DNA from 2 places in the Frateuria edaphi genome. Region 2 is predicted to be linked to the other one. Evidence: predicted binding sites of a transcription regulator. Region 2 holds the regulator's gene; the other holds the start of a gene.
The links. The regulator FliA, encoded in region 2, starts transcription of late flagellar genes. The targets are predictions, from matches to a motif close to TAAAGTTTNNCNNNCNNNGGCCGATAA.
Positions count from the first base shown of each region.

Region 1: the regulator FliA is predicted to act here: its motif matches at 5,761-5,787, upstream of LQ772_RS12660 (HD-GYP domain-containing protein).

Region 1 covers NZ_CP088251.1:2,707,885-2,714,898, reverse strand. The annotation lists gene LQ772_RS12675 (DNA adenine methylase) at 1-361, shown strand, start outside; gene LQ772_RS12670 (class I SAM-dependent methyltransferase) at 368-1,213, opposite strand; gene glnD ([protein-PII] uridylyltransferase) at 1,885-4,530, shown strand; gene LQ772_RS12660 (HD-GYP domain-containing protein) at 4,585-5,709, opposite strand; gene dapD (2,3,4,5-tetrahydropyridine-2,6-dicarboxylate N-succinyltransferase) at 5,860-6,687, shown strand; gene LQ772_RS12650 (Spx/MgsR family RNA polymerase-binding regulatory protein) at 6,684-7,014, shown strand, end outside.
Region 2 covers NZ_CP088251.1:772,413-779,426, reverse strand. The annotation lists gene LQ772_RS03495 (chemotaxis protein CheW) at 30-491, opposite strand; gene motD (flagellar motor protein MotD) at 523-1,554, opposite strand; gene LQ772_RS03485 (flagellar motor protein) at 1,551-2,291, opposite strand; gene LQ772_RS03480 (chemotaxis protein CheA) at 2,293-4,227, opposite strand; gene LQ772_RS03475 (protein phosphatase CheZ) at 4,243-4,884, opposite strand; gene LQ772_RS03470 (chemotaxis response regulator CheY) at 4,881-5,288, opposite strand; gene LQ772_RS03465 (RNA polymerase sigma factor FliA) at 5,337-6,143, opposite strand; gene LQ772_RS03460 (MinD/ParA family protein) at 6,145-7,014, opposite strand, start outside.

The DNA of each region.
Region 1 (7,014 bases), 1.8 Mb from region 2:
TTCAGCAGCCCACTTGCGCCCGGCCAACGCCTACATCGAACACTTGCCACGAACCGAATGCGTAGCCAAGTACGATCGGGCGCGTACGCTGTTTCTCATGGATCCGCCCTATTGGGAGACTGAGGGCTACGGCGTGGACTTCGGCTGGGACCAGTACGAGGCGCTCGCGTCCACCGTTGGCAGCACCAAGGGCCGGGCGATCCTCAACTTAATGATCATCCGGCGATCCGCGAGCTATTCGGTCGCGTTCACATCGAGCGCGCGCCACACGTACACGGTCGGCGGTGACAAGGCCGAAAAAATTGGCGACGCCCTGATTTTCTATTGGGACCTGCGAGAGCAGCCCGCCGGCTTGATGTGAGATCCCCTAGCCCTGATTGCGTCGCAACCACAAGCTACCGCCCTGCATGGGCGTTCCCTTCAGAAACGCCCCCAGGGTTTCGGTGTGGAGCTCGCGGGCGATCGCGCTGCCGTACACGATGCTGTAGACCGGGTTGAAGGCCAAGAATGCCTGTAGCAGGTATTGCTCATTCCACGAGAAGCCCAGCTCGCGGACCCATCGTTCTGGATAGTCGAGCGGCAGGAATATGTCATGGAAGTGGACATACACGCCTTCAGCCAAAATCGGCAGTATCTCCAAGATGAGCCGGTTTACATCGCTTCCGGTCTTGCCCACGTGCGACGAATCGATGAACAGCACGTCGCCGTCAGCCAGCGAAGTGAAGATGAATTCGTCGACGGTCTGCGCGCGCTCCTCAATGAGCGCGATCTTTCCCTCGGAAGCGGCGCGCCTTAGGAAAGGCCTCGGGTATGGCTCGATGCAGGTGATCGCGGCGGCTCCGCCTAGGAACCGCTGGTTCACATCCATGGTTAACAGCGTTGAATAGCCAGAACCCACCTCCACGATCCGCCGTGGCCGGATGGTCTGCAGCAAGCAAAATGCGACCTTTGGGTCTTGCCGCTCGAACTGCCCGTTGAAGTCATAGAAGTGTTCGAGCGTGTCGTCTGTCGGGCCGGAGGTTGGGTAAGCGAAACCCTCCACGACGGCAGGAAATACCTCACGCAACAACCGCTGGTGCCCTTCGTAGTTCAGGTCGATGCCTCGGACGGGCTTGGCGGCCGCCGGCCAGATCCGGTCTGCGTCCTTATCCGCCTCGGCGCGATCGACTACGGGCGAGTAGAAATGGCCGTTGGGGAATGCTGGCTGCCTCATGCAAAGCGATCCTTCATCGTGGAGCGCGAAGTATAGGCACGATGGACGATCGGACTGTCATCCATGCCGTTGTGTCTGTCCCGGCGCGCCTGCAACCGCGCGCGCACGCAAAGCTGGCGAGGCGCGAAGATGCCCAACGGCGTGATTTGGGGCGGGAGAGACCTCGAATGGACCATCGGGGAGCTGAGTCCACCGTCGCCTTGGCTGGACGCGGCCAACCCCGGTGAACCGCTCTACAACCTTCTGGGACGGTCGCCCTGGTGCAAACATATCTGCTTGCATGCAGGAAGCGGGAAAGGTTGATCGATGGGAAGCCTGTCTGGCATGCAGCACCTCTCGCACCACCATGGCCGATGGCGCCAAACGGTGCTCTGCCTGGCCCGCCAGTTCGGCGTGAGCTTGGCCGAACGCCCCTGGGACGAGACCAGAGGGACCAGCATGCTCGATGTCCCGCTGCCCCCGCGCCAGTGGGCGTGCTGATTGAGGCCCCTGCGCAAGGCCTTCAAACGTCCTTTAAACCGCTCCTAGCTGAGCAAGCAGACCAAGTGTCCCGAGTATGCAAACTAAATGGCCGCTTACACCCACCCGCCTTTCGGGCACCCTCCCCCCGCATGGAGAGATTGTCATATCGACGCGCGTGTAAGCTCGACATCCCCGCGTAGATGGCTGCCGTGACCGACGAACTTGCCCGCCCCGCGCTCCCTCCGCTGCCGCGCCTGCCGCCGGCCGTCCCGCGCTCGGGCGTTTCGGTGGAAGCCCGCCGCGCCCTGCGCCAGCTGCTGGAGGACGTAGATCGTTCCCTGACGGCCGCCTTCCGCGACGGCGCCGACGCCGGCGCGCTCGCCAGGCGCCGCGGCGAAGCGGTCGCGCGCGTGGTTGCCCACGTCTGGACTGCCTGCCTGGGTGAAGTCGAGGGCGCCGCATTGTTCGCCGTCGGCGGCTTCGGCCGCGGGCTGCTGTTTCCCCATTCGGACGTCGATTTGCTGGCGCTGGTACGGGAGGCGCAGCCGGCGCGCCTGCGCGCGCTGGAACAATGCTTCGCCACGCTGTGGGACATAGGCCTGAAAGTCGGCCACGCCGTGCGCGATCCGCTGCAGTGCCGCGCGCTGGCCGCGCAGGAAGCCAGCGTGTTCACCAGCCTGCTCGACGCACGGCGGCTGGTCGGCGACCCGGCCATGGACGCCGAATTGCAGGCGATCGTGGACGACCCGGCGCTGTGGCCGCCAGTCGCCTATCTCGCTGTGCGCCTGGCCGAACGCGATGCACGCCACGCGCGCTACGACGACACCGCCTACAACCTCGAACCGAACATCAAGGAAGGTCCGGGCGGCTTGCGCACGCTCGACGCGCTGCGCTGGCTCGGCCACAGGCTGGCGCATGCGGACGGCTTCGAGGCGATGGTCGGCGAGGGGCTGCTCGACCCGGCCGAGTGCGTCACGCTCGAACAGTCCGAGGCGACTCTCCGCCGTTACCGCTACGCGCTGCACCTGGAGGCTGGCCGGGCCGAGGAGCGGTTGCTGTTCGACTACCAGCGCGCGCTTGCCGCGGCGCTGGGATTCGTCGACGAGCACGCCACCAACCTGGGCGTCGAGCAGTTCATGCAGGGTTACTACCGCGCCGCCAGCCAGATCGAGCGGCTGGGCGTGCAGATCGTCGAGCGCTTCGAGGAGATGCTCGAGCCGGCGCAGATCGCGGTACCGGTCGGCGAGGAATTCCTGCGCTACGGCACGCGGCTGGCCGCGCGGGATCCGGACGTGTTCATGCGACGGCCCGCCGCTCTGGTGGAGGCCTTCATCGCGCGCCTTGACGAGCCCGGCATCCTCGGTTTCACCGCCGACACGATGCGCCGCATCCACCAGGCCACCGCGCAGCTCGACGGTGCGCTGGCCGACAACCGCGAGGTGCTTGCCTCATTCCTGCGCCTGCTGCGCCAGGGCGCCCGTTCGGTCGATGCGCTGTGGCGGATGAACCGGCACGGCCTGCTGGCGGCGATCCTGCCCGCGTTCGGCCGCGTGTTCGGGCGCATGCAATACGACCTGTTCCACGTCTACACGGTCGACGAACACACGCTGCGCGTGCTGCACAACGTGGCGCGCTTCGCCGACCCGGCGGCGCAGGCCGAATTCCCGCTCGCCCGCGAGATATGGCCCACGCTGCCCACGCCCGAAGTGCTGCTGCTGGCCGCGCTGTTCCACGACATCGCCAAGGGCCGCGGCGGCGACCATTCGGTGCTGGGCGAAGAAGAGGCGCGCACGTTCTGCGCGAAGCTCGGCCTGCCGCCCAACGACGTCGAGCGGGTCGCCTGGCTGGTGCGCCACCACCTGCTGATGAGCGTCACCGCGCAACGCCAGGACATCACCGACCCGGACGTGGTCGCGCGCTTCGCGCAAGTAGTGGAGAACCGCGAGCAGTTGGGTCAGCTTTACCTGCTCACCATCGCCGACATCATCGGCACCAGCCCCAAGCTGTGGAACGGCTGGAAGGACCGCCTGCTGGCCGATCTCTACAGCGCCACCCGCTACGCCCTGCGCAGCGACGTGGAGCTGCCGCGCGATGCCGCCACCCGCGTGCGCGAATGCCAGGACTACGCGTTGCCGCTGCTGGAAGCCGACGGCTTCGAGGCGGCAACGGTCGAGCGTGTCTGGGCCGGCTTCCCGCAAGCGAGCTTCCTGCGCCACCGGCCCGAGCAGATCGCCTGGCAGACCGCCGCGATCCTGCGCGCCGATGGCGCGCTGCCGCTGATCGCGGTGCATCCGCTGTCGGTGCGCGGTACCACCGAACTGTTCGTCTATACCCCCGACCGCGACGGCCTGTTCGCCACCGTCACCGCGATGCTGGACCGCTTGCGCCTGTCGGTGCTGGAAGCGCGCGTGCTGGTTTCGCCCCATGGCATGGCGCAGGACACCTTCCTGCTGCTGGACACCGAGACGCAGCAGCCGGCCACCCCGGCGCGGGCGGAGGAGCTGCAGCAGCGGCTGGCCCGCGCGCTGGCGCAGACGGTGCCGGTGCACCCCGCGCGACGGAGTGCCTCGCGGCAACTCAAGCATTTCCAGATGACCCCGCGGATCGCCTTCCACGCCGCCGGCGGCCGCACCCAGCTGGCGCTGGTGTGCACCGACCGTCCCGGCCTGCTCGCCGCCGTGGCCCAGGCGATGGTCGAGGCGCAGGTGCGCGTGCACGACGCGCGCATCGCCACCTTCGGCGAGCGGGTGGAGGATTTCTTCCAGCTCACCGATCGCCATGACGCCCCGCTGGGCGATGCCCAGCAGGAGCGTTTGCGGCAGGCGCTGCTGGCACGGCTGGGGCAGAGCGGCTGAGGAAGTGCTGTAGGAACGCGTCCCGGTCGCGCAGCGTCTGCAGCAGATCGGTGTTTACGCCACCGCGTCGGCGCCCCAGAGCGCTTCCATGTCCACGTCGATGTCCAGCGCGGTCAAATCGACCACCTCGCTGACGGCGTGCGCCTCCACGTCGCCGCGGCGGCGGATCGGCGCGCCCGTGCGCAATCCGTCGTGGGTGGTGAGCGAGGCGACCACCGGCTGGTGGCCGACCGGGCCACGCTGGGTGACCACCGCGATCGAACCGTTGCGCAGGCGCACCCCGGTGCCGGGCGGATAGATGCCCAGCGTCTTGATGAACGTGCGGGCCAGCCGTTCGTCCAGCGCTGCCCCTTCGTTGAGGAACAGCCAGCGCAACGCAAGCGTCGGCTGCAGCGGCGGCCGGTAGTCGCGGCCGGAAACCCGCGCGCAATAGACGTCGGCCAGTGCCAGCAGCCGCGCCGGCCGACCGATCTCCTCGCCGATCTTGCCGCCGGGATAGCCGCTGCCGTCGGCGCGCTCGTGATGATCGCGCACGGCATTGAGCCAGGCGGCGCTGGCGATGCCGTGATCGCGCAGCCGCACGACGCCCAGCCGGCAGTGCGCCCGTACCGCCAGGTGATGTTCGTCCGACAGCGGCCCTTCCAGCGCGACCAGCTGGTCGTGCAGTTCGAACATGCCGATGTTCATGGTCAGCGCGGCGGACACGATCGCCGCCAGTTCGGCCGGTTCCAGCGCCATCGCGGTGCCGGTGAGCTGGCAGGCGATCGCTGCGTTGACCGCATGGCGCGTGCCGTAAGGTCCCTCGCGGCGCAGCAGGATGCTGGCCAGCGCTACGTCCGGACTGCGCCGGCAGGCCTCGCGGACCTGCTCGGCGATCCCGGCCAGCGCGCCGGGGAAGTCCGCCGGCGCCGGATCGGCAAGCAGCGCCTGCAGCCGTTCACGCGCCTCCAGCACCAGCGCCAGCGGCGAGGGCGGCGAGGGCGCCGGGGGCAGGAAAGGTCCACGGCACTCCTCTTCGGAGCCGTAGAACACGCCGTGTTCGAGCAGTTTCTCCAGTTGCGCCGCGGTGCCGATCACCTGGCCCAGGCGCATCAGCAGCTTGCCCCTGGCGTCGTAGGCGTTGAATCGCAAAGGTTGGCCGACCGTGATCTCGGCCGGGTCGATCGGACGCCGTGGCATGGCTCTGCTTCTCCGTCTCCACCGGTCGCACGAGCCGCGGGGAGCGAAGGGGAATCGGCCGCTCGAGTGTGAACTTGAGTTTCCGGGCGTAGGCACCCGTTCCCCTCCGTATACTTGGCCGCTTCCCGAGCTTCTTTCCGCGAGCTGCCCATGCCCTCCATCGATACCCTGATCGACGACGCTTTCGAGCGCCGCAACGAACTCAGCCAGAGCGAGATCGAAACGCACCTGCGCCCGGCGCTCGCGCAGGTGATGGAGTTGCTCGAACAGGGCGAGCAGCGCGTGGCCGAGCCGGACGGGCAGGGCGGCTGGAAGGTCAACGCGTGGCTTAAAAAGGCCGTGCTGCTGTATTTCCGCATCAACGGCAACCGCGTGGTCGACGGTGGCGCGGCGCTGGCTTTCGACAAGGTGCCGCTGCGCTTCGGCCACGGCAACGACGCGGAGCTGGAAACGCTCGGCGCGCGCGTCGTGCCAGGCGCGCTGGTGCGCCGTGGTGCCCACATCGCCAAGGACGCGGTGCTGATGCCCAGCTACGTCAACATCGGCGCCTACGTCGGGCCCGGCACCATGGTCGACACCTGGGCGACGGTCGGCTCCTGCGCGCAGATCGGCGCGCGCGTGCATCTTTCCGGCGGCGTCGGCATCGGCGGCGTGCTGGAGCCGCTGCAGGCCAATCCGACCATCATCGAGGACGACTGCTTCATCGGTGCGCGCTCGGAAGTGGTCGAGGGCGTGGTCGTGGAGAAGGATAGCGTGATCGGCATGGGCGTGTTCCTGGGCCAGTCCACGCGCATCTACAACCGCGCGACCGGCGAGGTCAGCTACGGCCGCATTCCGGCGGGAAGCGTGGTGGTCGCCGGCAGCCTGCCGGCGAAGGACGGAAGCCACAGCCTGTACGCCGCGGTGATCGTCAAGCAGGTGGACGAGAAGACCCGCGCCAAGACCGGCATCAACGAATTGCTCAGGGGTGCCGAATGACCACCGTGTACGGACTGGCCAACTGCGACACGTGCAAGAAGGCGCGCAACTGGCTGGCGCGCTTCGAGGTGCCGCACACGTTCGTCGACTACCGCGCCGACCCCGTGCCGGCGGCCACGCTCAAGGCCTGGGCGCAGCAGCTGGGCGGCTGGGAGAAGCTGGTCAACAAGTCATCCACCACCTGGCGCAACCTGTTGCCGCAGCGCAAGGATCCGGGCAGCGACCCGGAGTGGACGCTGCTGCTGAAGGAGTACCCGGCGCTGGTGCGCCGGCCGGTAGTGGTGCAGGACGACGGTGCGGTAAGCGTGGGTTTCAGCGACAACGGCT
Region 2 (7,014 bases):
ATGGGGGCAGCCTTGCGGCGAGCCCACACTTACGCCGCATCCGCCTCCGGCAACCGGCACAGCCGGCGCACGTCCAGCAGCGCGACGAAACCACCCTTCCATGGCAACACGCCGATGACCGGATCATCCACCCGCGCGGCGCGACCTGGCGGCGGCGGTGCGACGGCATCGGCGCCCGGCAACAGCAACTCGCCCACCGCATCGACGCGCAGGCCGACGGCATGGCTGGCATGGTTGAGCATCACCACGCGCACGCTGTCGGTGTCGCCATCGCGCGGTGGCAGGCCTAGCCGGCGGCGGCCATCCAGCACCGGCACCACGCGTCCGCGCAGATGGCGGATGCCGAGCAGGTCGGCAGCGGCGCCGGGCACCGGCGTCACCTCGCCGACGCGGATCACCTCGCTGACCTGGACCAGCGGTGCGGCGTAGGCCTGGCCATCCAGTTGGAAGGTGAGCCAGTGCTGGGTGTTCGGGGTGGCCGGAGCATTCATGGCTTGGTTTTCATGGTAGTGGCGGCGCGGCTCATTTGCCGTGCCCGGGCGTGACGATCAACGGTGGCTCGACGACATGCACCGCAGCCTTGGGCGTGCCTTCCGTGGCGCCGGCCTTGGCCAGTCCCGCGCCCGGCGGAACAGGCGTGGCGGGCGCATCGGCGGGCGGCGCGACGTCGGCAAGCTGGCCGAGCCGATCGGCGTCGCCGGAATAGCGCGTCGGCGTGGCGTGGTCGCTCAGCACCACGACCAGGACGCGGCGATTGCGGTTGCGGCCTTCGACGGTGACGTTGTCGGCCGCCGGGCGGAACTGGCCCCAGCCGATGATCCCAAGCCGCGAGGGGCTCACCCCGTGTTCGGTGAATAGCCGCGCCACGCTGGCGGCGCGGGCGGCGGACAGTTCCCAGTTGGACGGAAAGACGGCCGTATTGATCGGCTTGTCGTCGGTATAGCCCTCGATGCGCAAGGGGTTGCCGAACGGCGCCAGGATGCCGCCCAGGCTGCTCAGCACCGCATCGGCCTGGTGCGAGAGCTGCGCCACGCCGCTGGGGAACAGGATGTCGGTGCGGATCTCGATCTCCAGCCAGTTGGCCGTGCGGCGCACGACGACCTGCTGCCTGTCGATCAGCGGTTGCAGCGCCTTTTCCACCTCGTGCTGGATGCGCGTGAGGTTCGCTTGGCGCTGCGCTTCCTGCGTGGCTTGCACGTCGCGCAAGGTCTCGTGCGGGGCGCGTTCGGCGACCATCCGCCGCGGCGCCGGGCGCAACGGGATCGGCACGGCCACCGGCGCGACGGCCGCGCCGGGCTGGCCCTGCGGCGCGGCGATGGCCGGGTCGACGTTGTGCGGCTTCGCATTCTGTGCCGGCATCGGCGCGATCACGTGGCTGGAGCCGTTGAACGCCTCGATGATCGACTCGGACATCACGCGGTACTTGCCCTCGTTGACGACCGAGACCGCATACATCACCACGAAGAAAGCGAGCAGCAGCGTCATCAGGTCGGCGTAGGGAATCGCCCAGGCCTCATGGTTGACGTGATCCTCGTGGTGATGCTTCTTTTTCACGAGAGATACCCCTGCAGCTTGGCCTCGATCTGCCGCGGGTTGTCCCCTTCGGCGATCGACACCAGACCTTCGACGAGGATCTCGCGCATCTGCGTCTGCTTGCGCACCAGGCCCTTGAGCCGCGCGGACATCGGCAGCATGAGGAGGTTGGCCAGCGCCACGCCGTAGATGGTGGCGACGAAGGCCGCGGCGATGCCGTGGCCCAGCTTGCTGGGATCGGCGAGGTTCTGCATCACCGCCATCAACCCCATCACGGCGCCGATGATGCCCATCGTCGGGGAGTAGATGCCGGCGTTCTCGAACACCTTGGCGGCGACCAGCTCGTTGTGCTCGCGCGCCTCCATCTCGACCTCGAGCACGCCGCGGATCGCGTCCGGCTCGCCGCCGTCGACCAGCATCTGCAGGCCCTTGCGCACGAAGCCGTCGCTTTCCTCGTCGATCCTCGGCTCGAGGCCGAGCAGGCCCTGCCGGCGGGAGATCTCGCTCCAGCCGATGATGCGGGCAATCAGGTCCGAGGGCTGGAACACCGGCGGGCGGTAGACCATCGGCAGCATGCCCAGCGCGCGCTTGAGCACGCTGCCGGGCGTCTGCACCATCAAGGCGGCGATGGTGCCGGCGAAGACGATCACGAACGCGGCCGGGTTGACCAGCGCGCCGACCGTGGAGCCTTTGAGGATGGTGCCCACGATGATGACCAGGAAGGCCAGGATCGTGCCGACGAGGCTCACCACGTCCATGTCAGCCCGCCGCCCTCAGTGACGGCAGGAGCTGCCCGCCATCGTCGGCCAGGCCGGCCAGGTCCAGCACCAGCGCGAGCGCACCGTCGCCGGTGACCGTGGCACCGGCGATGCCCGGCAGGCCCTCGAACAGCGGACCCAGCGGCTTGGCCATGACGTCCTCGCGGCCGAGCACCTCGTGCACCAGGCAACCGATGCGCTGGTGGCCGATGTGCAGCACCACCACGTGGCGCGGCGCGACGCCGACCACGCCGGCCCAGCCGGCCAGATCGCCCAGCGGCAGCGCGCGACCGCGGTGGTTGGCGACCAGCCGGCCATCGAGCATGCGGTCCTGGCCCGCGGACAGTTCGAACACTTCCTCCACGTTGGACAGCGGCAGCGCGAACAGGCGCGGGCCCACGCGCACCATCAGCACGCGCAGGATCGCCAGGGTCAGCGGCACGGTCAGCTGCAGTTCGCTGCCCTGGCCGAGCTTCGAGCGCACCTGCAGGGTGCCGCCGAGTTCGGCCACGCGCGTCTTGACCACGTCCATGCCGACGCCGCGGCCGGAGATGTCGGAGATCTGCGCGGCGGTGGAAAAGCCCGGGCGGAAGATCAGTTCGTAGCACTCGTTCTCGCTCAGGCGCGCGGCCTGGGCCGCGTCGATCACGCCCTTCTCGACCGCCTTGCGCTTGAGCACCTCGGGGTTCATGCCGTGGCCGTCGTCGCTCACCGCGATGACGATGCGCTCGCCGCGCTGGCTGGCGGACAGGCGCACCGTGCCACGGCGCGACTTGCCGACCTTGACGCGTTCCTCGGGCATTTCCAGCCCGTGGTCCAGTGCGTTGCGCAACAGGTGGATCAGCGGATCGGCGAGCGCCTCGACCAGGCTGCGATCGAGGTCGGTGCCCTCGCCTTCGGTCACCAGGTCCACTTCCTTGCCCAGCTGGCGGGCGAGGTCGCGCACGATGCGCGGAAAGCGCTGGAACAGCCGGCCGACCGGCTGCATGCGCATGGACAGCACCGCGCCTTGCATCTCGTCGGCGACGCGGTCGAGTTCGGCCGCGGCCTGCGCCAGCATGTCGTCGCCGCTCTTCTGGGCCAGGCTCTGCAGGCGGTTGCGGACCAGCACCAGTTCGCCGGCGCGATTGACCAGCGCGTCGAGCCGGCCGGTATCGACGCGCACGCTGGTCTCGGCCGGCGCGGCCGCGCGTGCGGGCGCGGGCGCAGGCGCAGGCGCCGGAGCGGCGGTTATGGGCTGGGCGCCGGGGGCGGCGCCCTTGCCGTGCAGGTTGTCGAGCAGGGCCTCGAATTCGTCGTCGGCGATAGTCGTGCTGGATGCCGGTACGGCGCTGGCGCCGGGCGCCGCCGTGCCGTGCAGGTTGTCCAGCAGCGCCTCGAATTCGTCGTCGCTGATGTGGGTCGGTGACGGCACGGCCGGCGCCGGTGCGACGGTGCCCGGCGCGGCGGTGCCGTACAGGCTGTCCAGCAGGGCCTCGAATTCGCTGTCGTCGATGCTGCCGTCCGCCGGCGGTGCGGCCACGGGCGCGGCGACCGGCGGCGGCGCGGGCGCCGCGGCGCCGGGCGTCAGCCGCTTGAGCAGCGCAGGCGGCGGCATGGCCATCGAGGTGCCGCCCCGCAGCGCATCCATCATCGCGTTGAGCAGGTCCAGCGCTTCGAGCAGTGCGTCCATCCTCGCCGAATCCAGCACCAGCGCGCCGTTGCGGGCGACGTTGAGCAGGTCCTCGGCGTGATGGCACAGCTGCACCATCGGCTCGATGGCGAGGAAGCCCGCGCCACCCTTGACCGTATGGAAGGCGCGGAACACCGCGTTCAGCAGCTCGGCGTCGCGCGGGCTGGCTTCCAGCTCGACCAGTTGTTCCGACAGGCGCTCGACCAGCTCCCCGGCCTCGACCAGGAAATCGTCGCGCAGTTCGGCGTCGAGCGAGGGATCCATTCGCCTGGGACTCCCTTAGAAACCGAATTCGCTGAGCAGGCGGTCCGCCTCGTCCTGGCCGGAGATCTTCTCAACCACCGGCGGCGGCTCGCGGCCGGACAATGCACCGGTCAGGCGGACCAGCTCCAGCAGCGAGGACTCCACCGACTCGATGAAGTTGACCACCTTCTTGATGCGCTGGCCGGACAGATCCTGCCAGGACTGCGCCATCACCATGTCGTTGAGGCCCTCGCGGCATGCGCCTGCGAAGTTGCCGGCCTGGCGCGCCAGGTCCGCGACCGGGTCGCATGGTGCCGCCGAGGCGAGCACCTGCTCGGCGCTCTGCGCCAGCGCGTCGGCCTCGGGGCTCATGCGTTCGGCGAAATCGATGCTGCGATGGGCCGCCTGGGCGCTCATCTCCAGCACGTCGTTCAGGTGCTTGCGCACGTCGGCGACCTTGCCCGGCACACCTTCGTGCGCCAGGTCGTTGCCGAGCCGGCTGACCGCGCCATGCAGGTCGCGCGCGAGCAGGCCCAACGCCCGGAACAGGTGCTGCTCGCGCTGGCGCACCAGCGCATCGAGCGCGTGCTCGAAGGCCGCGCCATCTTCGCTGTTGAGCAGGTCCTGCAGCTCTTGCGGCAGCGCGGTTTCGTCGAAGGTGGAAAGCACGGCGCTCATGCGCTGGCTCCCGCGGCGGCCAGGCGCTCGAAGATCTTGGTGAGCTTCTCCTTCAGCGTGACCGCGTTGAACGGCTTGACGATGTAGCCGTTCACGCCCGCCTGGGCCGCGGCGATGATCTGGTCGCGGTTGTTCTCGGCGGTAACCATCAGCACCGGCAGGCCCTTGAGCGAGGGTTCGGCGCGGATCGCGCGCAACAGGTCGATGCCGGTCATGTTGGGCATGTTCCAGTCGGTCACGACCATGTCGAACGGCTGGCTTTTCAGCATGGTCAGCGCGTTGTTGCCGTCGTCGGCTTCCTGGATCAGCGTGTTGGTGAAACCCAGCTCCACCAGCAGGTTCCTGACGATGCGCCGCATGGTGGAGAAGTCGTCCACCACGAGGATTTTCATGTTCTTGTCCATTGGTTCCTCTGGTAGGAAATCGGGATTCGGGATCGGAAGTCGGAGGGGTCAGCGGGAAACGGAACGATCGGATGAAGCGCGGCGGCCCTTGCCTTTGCGGGTGCCGGTTTCCGACTCCCCCTGCACGTCGTCGCGCCAGTCGCCCATGCGCGCACGCAGCCGCACGATCGCCTGGCCGTGGATCTGGCACACGCGCGACTCGGTCACGCCGAGCACGGCGCCGATTTCCTTCAGGTTCAATTCCTGCTCGTAGTACAGCGACATCACCAGCTGCTCGCGCTCGGGCAGGCCGGAGATGCCGTCGATCAACGCCTGGCGCAGGCCGTCCTGCTCGATGCTCTCGGCCGGCCCCAGGGTGCCCTGGTCGACCACGTCGAAGGCTGGCGCGCCGTCGCCGTCGTCCGGCGCGGTGAGGCTGAGCAGGCGCGCGCTGGCGGCGTCGGCGAGAATCTGGTGGTAGTCCTCCGCGCTCACGCCGAGGCGCTTGATGACTTCGGCATCCTCGGCGTCGGCGCCGGTCTCGATCTCGATCTGGCGCACCACCTCGGCCACTTCGCGCACCTTGCGGTGCACCGAGCGGGGGGTCCAGTCTGTCTTGCGCAGCTCGTCGAGCATGGCGCCGCGGATGCGGATGCCGGCGTAGGTCTCGAAGCTGGCGGCGCGGTCGGTGGCGTAGTGCCGCGCGGCCTCGAGCAGGCCGATCATGCCGGACTGGATCAGGTCGCCCACGTCCACGCTGGGGGGAAGACGGCCCATCAGGTGATAGGCAATACGACGCACCAGTGGCGCGTGCTGGCGCACCAACTCATCTGCACTCTGTTTTTGCAGCTGGAGATATTCCGATGCCACGCTCATCTCACCACCCCGACGCCGTCACGGCCTGGCCACCGAAGAATGCGATGCGGTCCAGGCCCGCGCGCGCGGGTTCCTCCCAGTTATCGACCGCACCTGCCAATTGCTTGAATGCCTGCGACGAACGCGCCGCCGGCCACATGTCCACCACCGCGTTCTGGCGCCGGATGGCCTGCTTGAGCCGCTCGTCCTGCGGCACGAACCCGAAGAAATCCAGCACCACGTCCAGGAAGCGGTCGCTGACCTTGGCCAGCTTCTGGTGCAGCGCGCGGGCCTCGCCCAGGTTGCGCACCATGTTGGCGACGAAGCGGAAGCGGCGCACGCCAAAGTCGCGGGAGAGGACCTTGATCAGCGCATAGGCGTCGGTGAGCGAGGCCGGCTCGTCGCAAACCACCAGCACGACGTCGTCGGCCGCCGCGGCGAACATCGCCACGTTGTCCGACAGGCCCGCGGCGGTATCGACCAGCAGGTAGTCCGGCGGACGGGGCAGCTCGTCGAACGCGCGGATCACCGCGGCATGCTCGCCGTTGCCCAGCTGCGCCAGGCGCCGCGCGCCGGAGCCGCCGGGGATGACCTTGAGCCCGTGGGGGGCGTCAAGCAGCAGCTCCTCCAGCGTGGCCGTGCCGTCCAGCAGGTGGCCCAGGTGGCGCGAGGGCGCCAGGCCGAGCAGTACGTCGACATTGGCCAGGCCCATGTCGGCATCCAGCAGCATCACCTCGCGCCCGGCCATCGCCAGGCTCATCCCGAGGTTGACCGCCACGGTGGTCTTGCCGACGCCGCCCTTGCCGCCGGCGACCGCGATCGCGCGGCAGCGGCGGCGCGGTGCGCCTGCGTTGGTCGCCTGGTGCGGCCGGTGCGGTGCGGCCGGCGCGGC